One region of the Cytobacillus dafuensis genome, then DNA from elsewhere that is predicted to be linked to it. Evidence: riboswitches for the same ligand, from Rfam matches in the RefSeq annotation. Region 1 holds a riboswitch; the other holds the start of a gene.
What was found. A riboswitch is a leader RNA that binds a small molecule or an ion and turns the genes downstream of it on or off. The one in region 1 is predicted to bind thiamine pyrophosphate.

Region 1 (5,453 bases):
TAAAGGCAGGAATGAGCTCTGATCGAACGAGATATTCCAGTAAAATAAAAATAATTAGGGAAAAAATGAGAAATAGACTGTATGTTTGCAGCCATTGTTTAAATTGTTTCATGGGCAATCCTTTTCTCCAGATTATGTCTTAAAGTAATAAGCTCCATTTCGTGCAGCATTTCAGGGTGGCGTGGCCGAGACAGATTTACAGGAATATCATCAAGTGTTTTATCCAGATGTAATAAAAGAATCCGATCACTTAAGAAACATGCTTCCTCTAAATCATGTGTGATAAATAAAATCGTTTTATTTAATTCTTGCCAAATAGACAATAGCCATGATTGCATTTCTTTTTTTGTTAGTGCATCTAGTGCACCAAATGGTTCATCAAGCAATAACAAATCCTTTCCCGATAATAGAGCGCGCAAAAATGCCGCCCTCTGCCTCATTCCGCCTGATAACTGATTCGGAAGCGCATTCTCATAAGCAAGTAATCCTACTCGGTCAAGCCAGTCTCGCGCTTCTTCTTTCGTAATTTGCAAGTTCTTTTGAATCTCCGATGCAATCATAATATTCTCTATAATTGTTCTCCATGGGAGCAGCAGATCACGCTGTGGCATGTAGCCAACATCCCCAAGTGTGATTGCTTTTCCATTGATTAGGATTTCTCCTTCATCTTGTTTAAGCAGGCCTGTAATTAATTTTAAAATCGTACTTTTCCCTGTGCCGCTTTTTCCAATTAATGAAACAAATTCTCCACTTCTCACTTCCAAGTTTAAATCAGAAATGACTTTATTTTTTTGATTTGCTTCATTCCTAAATGTATAGGAAACATTTTTTAACACGAGTGTCATCTTTTCACCAACTTGTTTTTAGATCGGCCAATCTTGTTTGTAATAGTTCATATCCCAAAATAAGTATTCATATTTTGAAGCCATTTGAAAGTGCTCCTCAAGGATAGTAAGTTCACGCTCAGGTTTTCCTTCCGCAAGCTCATCCATCAGCTGAATTAACCATTTTGCACCTTCTCCAAATGCTTCCGAATCATATGTTTCAATCCATTTAGCATAACGATTTGTTGAGAGATGTTCTCCATATTGCTTTCTGAGTAATTTGCCGATTTCCCAATAATCCCATGCACAAGGAAGTAAACAGGATACAAGCTCTGCTAAACTGCCATTCTGGGCAACATTTAACATATATCTTGTATAGGCTAAATTGACAGGTGTAGGTTTTGTTGCTTCAAGTTCTTCACGGGTAATTCCGAATTCTGCTGCAAATTGGCGATGTAATTCCATTTCAAAATGAAGTGTCTCATGAAGGGTTTGTGCGAAACTCCCCATCATATTTAAATCATGAGCTTTCATTACTCCTACCGCAAAAAGCTTTGAATAGTCAATTAAATAAACGTAGTCTTGCTTCATATAATGAATGAATTTTTCTTCATCTAACGTCCCCTTTCCAAGTTCTTGTACAAATGGATGCTGATGATTTTTCTCCCATATTGGCTTTACATTTTCAAATAGCCTTTCAGTGAATTTCTTTGTTTTAACATTTTCCATTTTAATTCTCCTCCTGAAAAAATTGTTTTTTATTTTGCCTAGCTGGAATAAAGTTCAACTAACCATCAGTGGGGGTTTTCTTTCATCCCCCACTGATGGTTAGTTGAACCAATCGGGCCTTTACGGGCAGTTGATCCCCCACTTAGGTTTCTTTAATTCTCTGGCAACCTTGAAGTGGGGGTCTTACTGCCCGTTAATCTGCGATAAACTGCATCTTTAGTAAATGCAGAAGAAAAAAAAGAAAACCGCTTTCATTTTGGAAAGCGGTTAAAGAAAGAAGTAAATATATCTTTCAATTAACCTACTTCCCTACGCTAGTATGAACTAGATCAGGTTCAAAGGGTTCTATCTCAGCCATTAAAGGCGCCCCTAGTAGATTAAATCTATAGAATTTGTAAAAAACAAAAAATCCCCACTCAAAAACGTAAGAGTGGGGATAAATAAACATACGAATATTTTATCCAAACGCCACTTCCCTACGCCAGTATAAACTAGATCAGGTTCAAAGGGTTAAGAACGATTGTTCCATCTCAGTCTTATGCAGACACCCCTAGTGTACTTATTAACTTCATAAATAGCATAGCATGAAATATTATTATTGCAAGGAAAAAAATTAGGAAGGTAAAAATTTTTTTAAAAAATCTCCATATAAAAAGAGCTGTATCGAACAGCTCTCTATACTAATACACGCCAGCCAAATGGATCGACTAGTGAGCCATTTTGTATGCCTGTTAAGGTCTCATATAATTTTTTTGATAATGAACCAGTTTCTCCGTTATTAACAAGAAGCTTCTCTTTCCAGAATAATTCTCCAATAGGTGAAATGACAGCTGCCGTGCCTGTTCCGAAAGCTTCTTCTAATTTTCCTTCTTTACTTGCTTGATAGATTTCTTCAATTGAAATTTTTCTTTCTTTAACTGGAATATTCCAATGCTTTAATAGTAGGATAATTGAATCACGGGTTATTCCATCTAAAATACTTCCATTAAGTTCTGGCGTTATAACTTCTCCATCAATCTTAAAGAATACGTTCATGCTTCCAACTTCTTCAATATACTTATTCTCTTTTCCATCTAGCCATAATACTTGTGAATATCCTGATTTGCCCGCAACTTCCTGAGCTTTTAAGCTAGATGCATAATTACCTGCCGTTTTCGCATTTCCAGTTCCGCCTCTAACCGCACGTACATATTCCGTTTCAACTGCGATTTTTACTGGGTTAATGCCTTCTTTATAATATGCTCCAACTGGGCATAAGATAATGATAAATTGATAAGTTAATGAAGGTGAAACTCCTAAATGTGCTTCTGTTGAAATAATGAAAGGACGAATATAAAGAGATGTTCCTTCTAAATTTGGAACCCAATCTCTTTCAACATTAATTAATTGTTTTAAACCATAAAGAGCAAGCTCTTCATCAATTTGTGGCATACACAAGCGAGCGCTTGATCGATTTAATCTTTCCATATTTTTATTAGGTCTAAATAGAAGGATTTGCTCATCTTTTGTTTGATATGCCTTTAGCCCTTCAAAAACAGTTTGCCCGTAATGGAATATTGTTGCTGAAGGATCTAAAGTAATAGGTTGATAAGGAACAATTCGCGGATCATGCCAGCCTTTTCCTTCCGTATAATCCATAATAAACATATGATCTGTGAAGTTCCTTCCAAACTGAAGATTGTCAAATGCTGGTTTTTGTTTTCTTGATTGACTTAGGTTCATTTCAATTTGATAGTCGTTCATCCTACTTCTCCCTGCCTTCATATACTTTGTCGCTTTAAATTGTTAATCCAATCACTAAAAAAAATTTCTTATAAAAAGGATAATTAATATTTTCAAATAATTTCATCTCGTGATTGTAATTACAATTATCCGACAATTAATAGGCATTTGTCGAGAGGTTTTTGTATATTTTTTAAATTATATAACAATTCTTCCTTCTCTATTTATAATTCCAGGTGAACTTAAGGTTTTCCGTTTCAATTTATACCGCTTACTTAAACCAGCCTTTTTCTTTTGATTGAGTAACGGCTTCAATTCTATTCTTTACTTCAAGCTTGTCCATGATTTGAGAAATATAGTTTCTCACAGTGCCAGTCTTAATACTTAACTCATCGGCGATCTCTTTCGTATTTTTCCCATCTGCAACGAGTTCAAGTACTTCTTTTTCTCGTTCAGTCAATGGGTTTTCTTCACTGTACACATCATCCATTAATTCCGGAGCGAATATTCTTCTGCCAGACATGACAAATCTGATTGAACTAGCCAACTCTTCACTAGGGCTATCCTTTAATAAATAACCTCTAACTCCTGCTTTTAACGCTCTTTGGAAATAACCAGTTCGTGCAAAGGTTGTTAAGATGATTACTTTGCAGTTTGTTATTTTAAGTTCTTCAGCAGCTTCAAGGCCAGTTTTTTCTGGCATTTCGATATCCATAATACAAATATCAGGCTGATATTTTTTGACTAGTGAAATTGCTTCTTCACCTGTGCTTGCCTGTCCAACTACTTCCATATCCTCTTCAAGATTAAGCAGAGAACCTAATGCTCCTAACATCATTCGTTGGTCTTCTGCTATAACAATTCGAATCATTTTATCTCCTCCTTATCTGTCTGTTTTATGACGCTTGGTACTTTCATGATGATAGTAGTGCCGTTTTTTACAGTAATTTCAAGACTGCCGTTCACAAATTCAAGACGCTCTTTAATCCCTAATAGTCCATGTCCTTTTGCTTGGCTGTAATCATTTTGAATCCCAATTCCATTATCCTGTATTGTTATACAAATTTCATTTAATGTTTGTTCTATTTTTATTAGGCATGTTGTAGCTTTACTATGCTTTACGATATTCGTTACTGCTTCTTTCATACACATGCTTAGAATATTTTCCAGAAAGATTGATACATTTGCTAATTTTATTTCTTCAGGACAGATTAGATTTATTTGTGCAGCTTCTAGTAATTGCTTAATACGAACGATTTCCTCTTTCAAACGAATTCCTCGCATTTGCGAAACCATATTTCGTACTTCATTTAACGCGGTCCTTGCGGTTTGTTGTACATCCTTCATTTCATTACGTGCATGTTCAGGATCTTTATATACGAGCTTGCGAGCTAAATCACTTTTTAGTCCTATAAGTGATAATTTTTGACCTAGAGTATCATGGAGGTCCCTTGCAATTCGTTGACGTTCCTCTTGTTTTACAAGATCTGCAATTCTCTTATTAGCATATTCCAGCTGAGCTTCGAGCTTCTCCTGCTTTTTCTTATTATATATATTGAAAGGAAGAAGGATTACACTTATCCAAATAATAATGATAAAAGGCAATTGCGATAAAAATAGCTCATCCCTGATGACGAGATTATAGTTTATTGAAATGGTTGTAGATACTAAATGAATAATATAAATAGTAAAAAAAGCAATCCTGTTTTTAATATTTCCATTATAGTAGGCAATATAAAAGGCGAAATACACAAATTGAAAAAGAATCGTCATTGTTATAGAAATACTAATTAGGACACACGCCCATAAATAAACAGGCCATTTTTTTGAAATGAATGCAAGACGTAATGTGATAAAAAAAAGTATGGTAAGTATAATTCCGATGATGATATCAATGGTAGAAGAAGATTGAAAAATAAAATAGAAAGGCAAAATGCTAATAACACTCCAAATGTATGGAGTTATCCCTGAACTTTTTAAAAAAGAAATATATTTTTTCAACATAAGTACCTCTTTAATTTGAAAATTGCCATTCATTCTGTAATGCTATTTTATCATAAAGTGAAACTTCAATCAGTGGGGGTTTTCCTCATCCCCCACTGATTGTTAGTTGAACTTATCGGGCCTTTACGGGCAGTTGACCCCAACTTACTCGTCATTGTTTTACTCGAATCATTG
Region 2 (5,453 bases), 1.1 Mb from region 1:
ACTGTGAAACCTCGTTCTATCCGTATTTCTGATAGTAAAACAACGTGGGGAACCTGTGACTCAAAACTGCAGCTAACCTTCAATTGGAAGCTGGCAATGGCACCACAAAAAGTAATAGACTACGTAGTCGTACATGAAATGTGCCATATGGTGCATCTAAATCACGATCGATCCTTCTGGCGCCTCGTTGGAAAAATAATGCCTGATTACAAGGAGCAGGAAAAATGGCTGGCATTATCAAGTTGGAAAATGACAGTTTAGGAGAAGGTGTTCCTAAATGCGCTAGAGGTCAGATACCTTTTTAAAGAGCGAACGGTGACTATTCACAGTTCGCTCTTTCACTTTTTGTCTTTTTCTTTTAGATTATAAAAATCAATTGTATTTTTTCGGACAAGAGGATAAATGTCTGTAATCGGTACACGCTTTAATCTAGCAATTTCCACAAGTGATTTATGCATCATATATGGGTGGGTTTGACTACCTGTAAAAGGACCTTCGAATGGCCAAGGGCCGTCTGTTTCAACCATGATTTGCTCGAGTGGATACTTTTTGACAAGCTCCTTAATTTCATTTTCATAGAGTACATCAGGAGTGATGGATATGAAGTAACCATTCTGAATCATCCGGTCAATCGTATGCTCATCTCCCTTAAACCAATGGAAATGTGCTTTTGAAATAGAGTGCTTTTCAAGAAGGTCACAAACCATTTTCGCGTCTTCGTAAACAGCGTGAAGTACAAGCGGTTTTTGCCATATTTTCGACTTGACGGTCATTTCTTCTAACAATTCAAGATAAGGAGCTCGTTCCAGATCCTGTTCTTGACGTAAATAATAGGGGAGTCCCACTTCACCTACTGCAATCATTTCGTCTTGATGACGGTCCATCCAATTGATAAGCTCGACAAGTTCTTTTTCATGAGGAAGCTGCTGCTCTGGGTGATAGCCATAAGCAGGATATACCTGTTGATAGCATGAAGCAATTTCCTGCGTAGCTTGACATGATTTCAAGTCAAAAGATACGGCAATAAGTGCTTCTATAGATGGGTCACCTTCAATAATATTGCTTAAATCTTGTTTTTCGTATTTATCAAGATGAATATGGGCATCAATGATTTTTTTCATGATGATTGCTCCATGAATGATTTTAGTTCGTAATAGATTTTACGTTTCCATTGTAAAAAGTCGTCCTCTAATAAGAGCTCTTCTTTACGCGGTCTAGGAAAAGGAATGACAAATTCAGCTGCAATTGTTGCAGGCTTGTTGGAGAGAATCACAATCCGATCGGATAAAAACAAAGCTTCCTCAAGATTATGGGTGACAAATAAAACCGTTCGACGATTGTTTTCCCAGATAGACAATAGCCATTTTTGCATGTCCAGTTTTGTGAGTTCATCTAACGCTGAAAACGGCTCATCAAGTAAGATGATGGGCTGCGGGCTAAGTAAAGCGCGAATAAAGGATACCCGCTGTTTCATGCCGCCAGAGAGCTCATTAGGATAAGAATGGGTATATTCAGCTAACCCGGCTTTCTCAATCATTTCTAATGCTTTACTTGTATCCTTTGTTCCTTTTAATTCTTGACCAAGAAGAACGTTTTGTAAGACTGTTCTCCACGGAAATAAACTAGGGGACTGTGGCATGTAGCTGACTGCACCTGTTTTGCTATTAATTTTTTCACCTTGCAGTATAATCGTCCCTTCATCAGGAGCAAGAATGCCGCCAATTAGTGAAAAGAGCGTACTTTTTCCACTGCCTGAAGGACCAAGAATGGAAACAAATTCACCTTCATTCACTTGTAAATTTAGATGCTTAATGACATCTACATCTGCAAATTTTTTCGAAATATCTTGTATCGTTAAGACACTCATTTTAGTCTACTCCTTTTGACTGCCAGCGGATAAGAAGTCGTTCAATCAAAACAATTGCCGCAAAGAATAATAGGCTTAACGCCATGATTGCAAAGATGGCAACAAAGACACGATCTGTTCGGAATGAGGACGAAGCTAAAGTCATGTACACACCGATGCCTGATTTAGCCCCAAGCCATTCGGAAATTACAGCACCCATAATACTGTAAGTGGCAGAGATTTTTATTCCTGAAAAAATGGATGGGAGAGCATGTGGAAGTTCCAGCTTCCAAAACAATTGGCTCTTCGTCGCTCCAGCCATTTTCATGTAATGCTTTAAGTCAGGAGATGTTTGTTTAAACCCATCAAGTGCTGCAACCGTAACGGGGAAAAAACAAACAAGTGTAATGACAATGATTTTTGGCAACATCCCAAAACCAAACCAGATGACTAATAATGGGGCTAGAACGATGACGGGAATATTTTGTGAAAGAATAAGAAGCGGATATACAACTTCACGTACAAACGGAAGGAGATAGAGCAGAATAGCAACGAAAAGCCCAATCCCAACACCGATCGTAAACCCAGTAACCCCAAGTTTTATCGTTGAAAGCAAATGTTCTGAAAAGCTTGGAAAGCCTGTAATTGCTTCGGTCATAATGGTTGAAGGAGCAGGAAGCAGCCATTCTGGAATATCGGCTATTTTAACGGCAAGCTCCCAAATAAAAAAGAAGAGAAGGAGAACGAAAACCGATCTCCATCCCTTAAATCGATTCTTCTTCATTAGCGATACTTCTCCGTTAACTGATTCATGGCTATGCCTGATGGCTGATATAAAACTTTCACTTGAGAAATCACGTTTTTGCTGCCGATTTCAATCATACGTTCATTCATTTTTTTTATAATGTCAAATAGCTCTGAAAGCTCCCCTTCCATTGTTGTTTCTAATGGATGAACTTCATAATTGACACCTGATTCTTCAATAATTTTAATCGCTTCATCCACATATGGAATGACATCTTCTCCATTTTTTGTTTTCGGGATAATTTGAATGCTAACTAGGGAATTATTCATCTTACTAGTCTCCTTACTTTGGCAAATAGTCGTTTGTATAGGCTTTTTTAGCATCTAGCTCACTATCTAATAATTTATTTTCATACATCCAGTTTGCATAGTTTTCCCAAACCTCTAGCTTTTGTTCACCCCATCTTGGAGCATCATCTTGATAACGTGTTGCTAACCACTCTTGACTTTTCTTAACAAGATCTTTATCAAGATCAGGAGCTGCTTTCAATAAACTATCTGCTGCTTCAAATGGATGGTCGATCGCAAATTCATAGCCTTTCGAAACAGCCTTTAAAAATTTCTTCACTTGTTCCGGATTCGATTGAAGCTTCTTTTCATTTGTTACAAGTACTGGTGTATAGTAATCAAGCTTTTTACTATAATCGGTTAAATAAACCATATTGATCTTTTCGCCGCGAAGTTCTGCTTCAATGCCTGTCCAGCCATAATAAATCCAAGCAAAATCAATGTCTCGTTTTACCGCTGTAAAAAAGTCTGTATCCCCCATATTCACAAAGGAAACATCTTCTACATTGGCATTTTCCTGTTGCATCAAGGAAGTAATAACGGATTTTTCAACTGGAGCTCCCCAGCCTCCATATGTTTTTCCAGCAAAATCCTTTGGTGAAGTAATATTTTTCTCCACTGGAGAGGCAAATCCTGACGTATTATGCTGGATAACTGCTGCAATTGAAACTAAAGGTACCCCTTGAACACGTGCTTGTGTAACACTTTCCTGATAGCTTACGCCAAAATCGGCTTTTCCTGAAGCAACTAGCTGATCAGCTCCTGCTTCACCAGGCATAATAATCTCAACGTCCAAGCCTTCTTCTTTAAAGTATCCTTTATCCTGTGCAACATATAAACCGGTATGATTTGTATTCGGTGTCCAATCAAGAACAACCGTTACCTTCTCATTTTTTTCTTTCTTTTCCTTCGCGGGATCTGCGGATTCCTTTCCTCCGGCACATCCTGCGAGAAGCAAGGATGTAGTAAGCATAGTTGCAATTAACCTTTTCATGACATTTTCCTCCAAAGTGTATTCGTGGTAACTCCAGAAAAAATAAAAAACACCCGGATGAGAACCCGCGCGTCCATGAACAAACATATCTATTCTTTACTCGAATATGTTTCCTCCGCTGGTCTTAACCAGATCAGGTTCAAAGGGTCAGGACCTCACAGATCCAATCTCAACCGTTAACACCGGTTCCCCTACAATTCTAATGCTATTTATTTTTTCAGGCACTTTATTATAACAAAAATAAGAGAGTGTATAGCATAAATATGAAATCTTTTTGCTAGTGTTAAGAAGATTATCTTGAGAAGGAGATTTTTTATGATGAAGATTATATCAGTTGAAAGTACTATAATCCCTTTTCTTGCTAGTTTATTTAATACTCGGTATAGTTTATTTGAATAATGAAAATCTAGTGGAGAAGTGATTAGTAAGCGGTAATAATAAATTTTAAAAAATCAGTATGAAAGGAGGAAAGCCATAATGTATGAACCTAAGACGAAAGAAACTGATAGTAGCGTCATTGAATTTATCGAAAAAGTTGATAACGTCAAAAAGAGGAAAGATGCATATGATTTGTTGGATATCTTTACTGAAGTAACCGGTTTTCAGGCTAAGATGTGGGGGCCTAGCATTATTGGGTTCGGTTCTTACCACTATGTATACGAAACTGGGCACGAAGGAGATGCACCACTTGTTGGCTTTTCACCTCGCAAAGCAAAAATCAGTCTATATTTTACAATGGAAGAAAAAGAACGAGAACAATTACTAGAGAGTTTCGGGAAGCATACATCAGGTAAAGCTTGTATTTATATAAATAAACTAGATGACGTAGATTTAGAAATATTAAAGCAGTTAATTGAAAAAACGGTTAACTATTTTGAAAAAAAATACCCTAGAAATTGATTTTTAAATGAATCAAGTGTTATTTTTTAGATATAAGGTGAAAGCATCCTCATGATCTAGTGAAAGGAGAAAAAATATGAGTATTGGAGCATTTTCTGTTAGTTTGACGGTAAAAGATATTCATGCTTCAAAAGCATTTTATGAGAAACTTGGATTTAACGTTTTTGGTGGAAATATCGATCAAAACTGGTTAATCATGAAAAATGAAGACTGTATAATTGGCCTGTTTCAAGGTATGTTTGAAAAGAATATATTAACTTTTAATCCTGGGTGGGACAGTAATGCTGAAGAAGTAAATCCTTTTAAGGATGTTAGGGTATTACAGGAGGAACTTAGAGAAAAAGGAATTAACTTTATTAACGAAGCAAATGTGGCAACTGAAGGCCCAGGGAGCTTTATGATTGAGGATCCTGATGGTAATCTAATCCTTGTCGATCAACACAGGTAAAAATAAACATAAAAAATATCCATTCAAGTGTGCAGTACATATCTATGTGAATATATTAGGAGGTTAATCATGGGAAGAGTCGTTCATTTTGAGATTCATGTAACTAATATGGAACAGGCAAAAACATTTTACGGAGAGGTATTTGGCTGGACGTTTCAAGACTGGAGCGAATA

Region 2: another riboswitch for thiamine pyrophosphate. It lies ahead of FSZ17_RS06315 (ABC transporter substrate-binding protein); the one in region 1 lies ahead of tenA (thiaminase II).

Annotation. Positions count from the first base shown of each region.
Region 1 is NZ_CP042593.1:2,420,708-2,426,160, forward strand. It holds gene FSZ17_RS11475 (ABC transporter permease) at 1-112, opposite strand, end outside; gene FSZ17_RS11480 (ABC transporter ATP-binding protein) at 99-845, opposite strand; gene tenA (thiaminase II) at 864-1,553, opposite strand; TPP riboswitch at 1,843-1,934, opposite strand; TPP riboswitch at 2,010-2,115, opposite strand; gene FSZ17_RS11490 (branched-chain amino acid aminotransferase) at 2,229-3,296, opposite strand; gene FSZ17_RS11495 (response regulator transcription factor) at 3,547-4,146, opposite strand; gene FSZ17_RS11500 (sensor histidine kinase) at 4,143-5,279, opposite strand.
Region 2 is NZ_CP042593.1:1,313,406-1,318,858, forward strand. It holds gene FSZ17_RS06290 (M48 family metallopeptidase) at 1-261, shown strand, start outside; gene FSZ17_RS06295 (TatD family hydrolase) at 339-1,121, opposite strand; gene FSZ17_RS06300 (ABC transporter ATP-binding protein) at 1,118-1,867, opposite strand; gene FSZ17_RS06305 (ABC transporter permease) at 1,869-2,630, opposite strand; gene FSZ17_RS06310 (MTH1187 family thiamine-binding protein) at 2,630-2,920, opposite strand; gene FSZ17_RS06315 (ABC transporter substrate-binding protein) at 2,934-3,932, opposite strand; TPP riboswitch at 4,026-4,135, opposite strand; gene FSZ17_RS06320 (DUF1801 domain-containing protein) at 4,410-4,832, shown strand; gene FSZ17_RS06325 (VOC family protein) at 4,909-5,280, shown strand; gene FSZ17_RS06330 (VOC family protein) at 5,350-5,453, shown strand, end outside.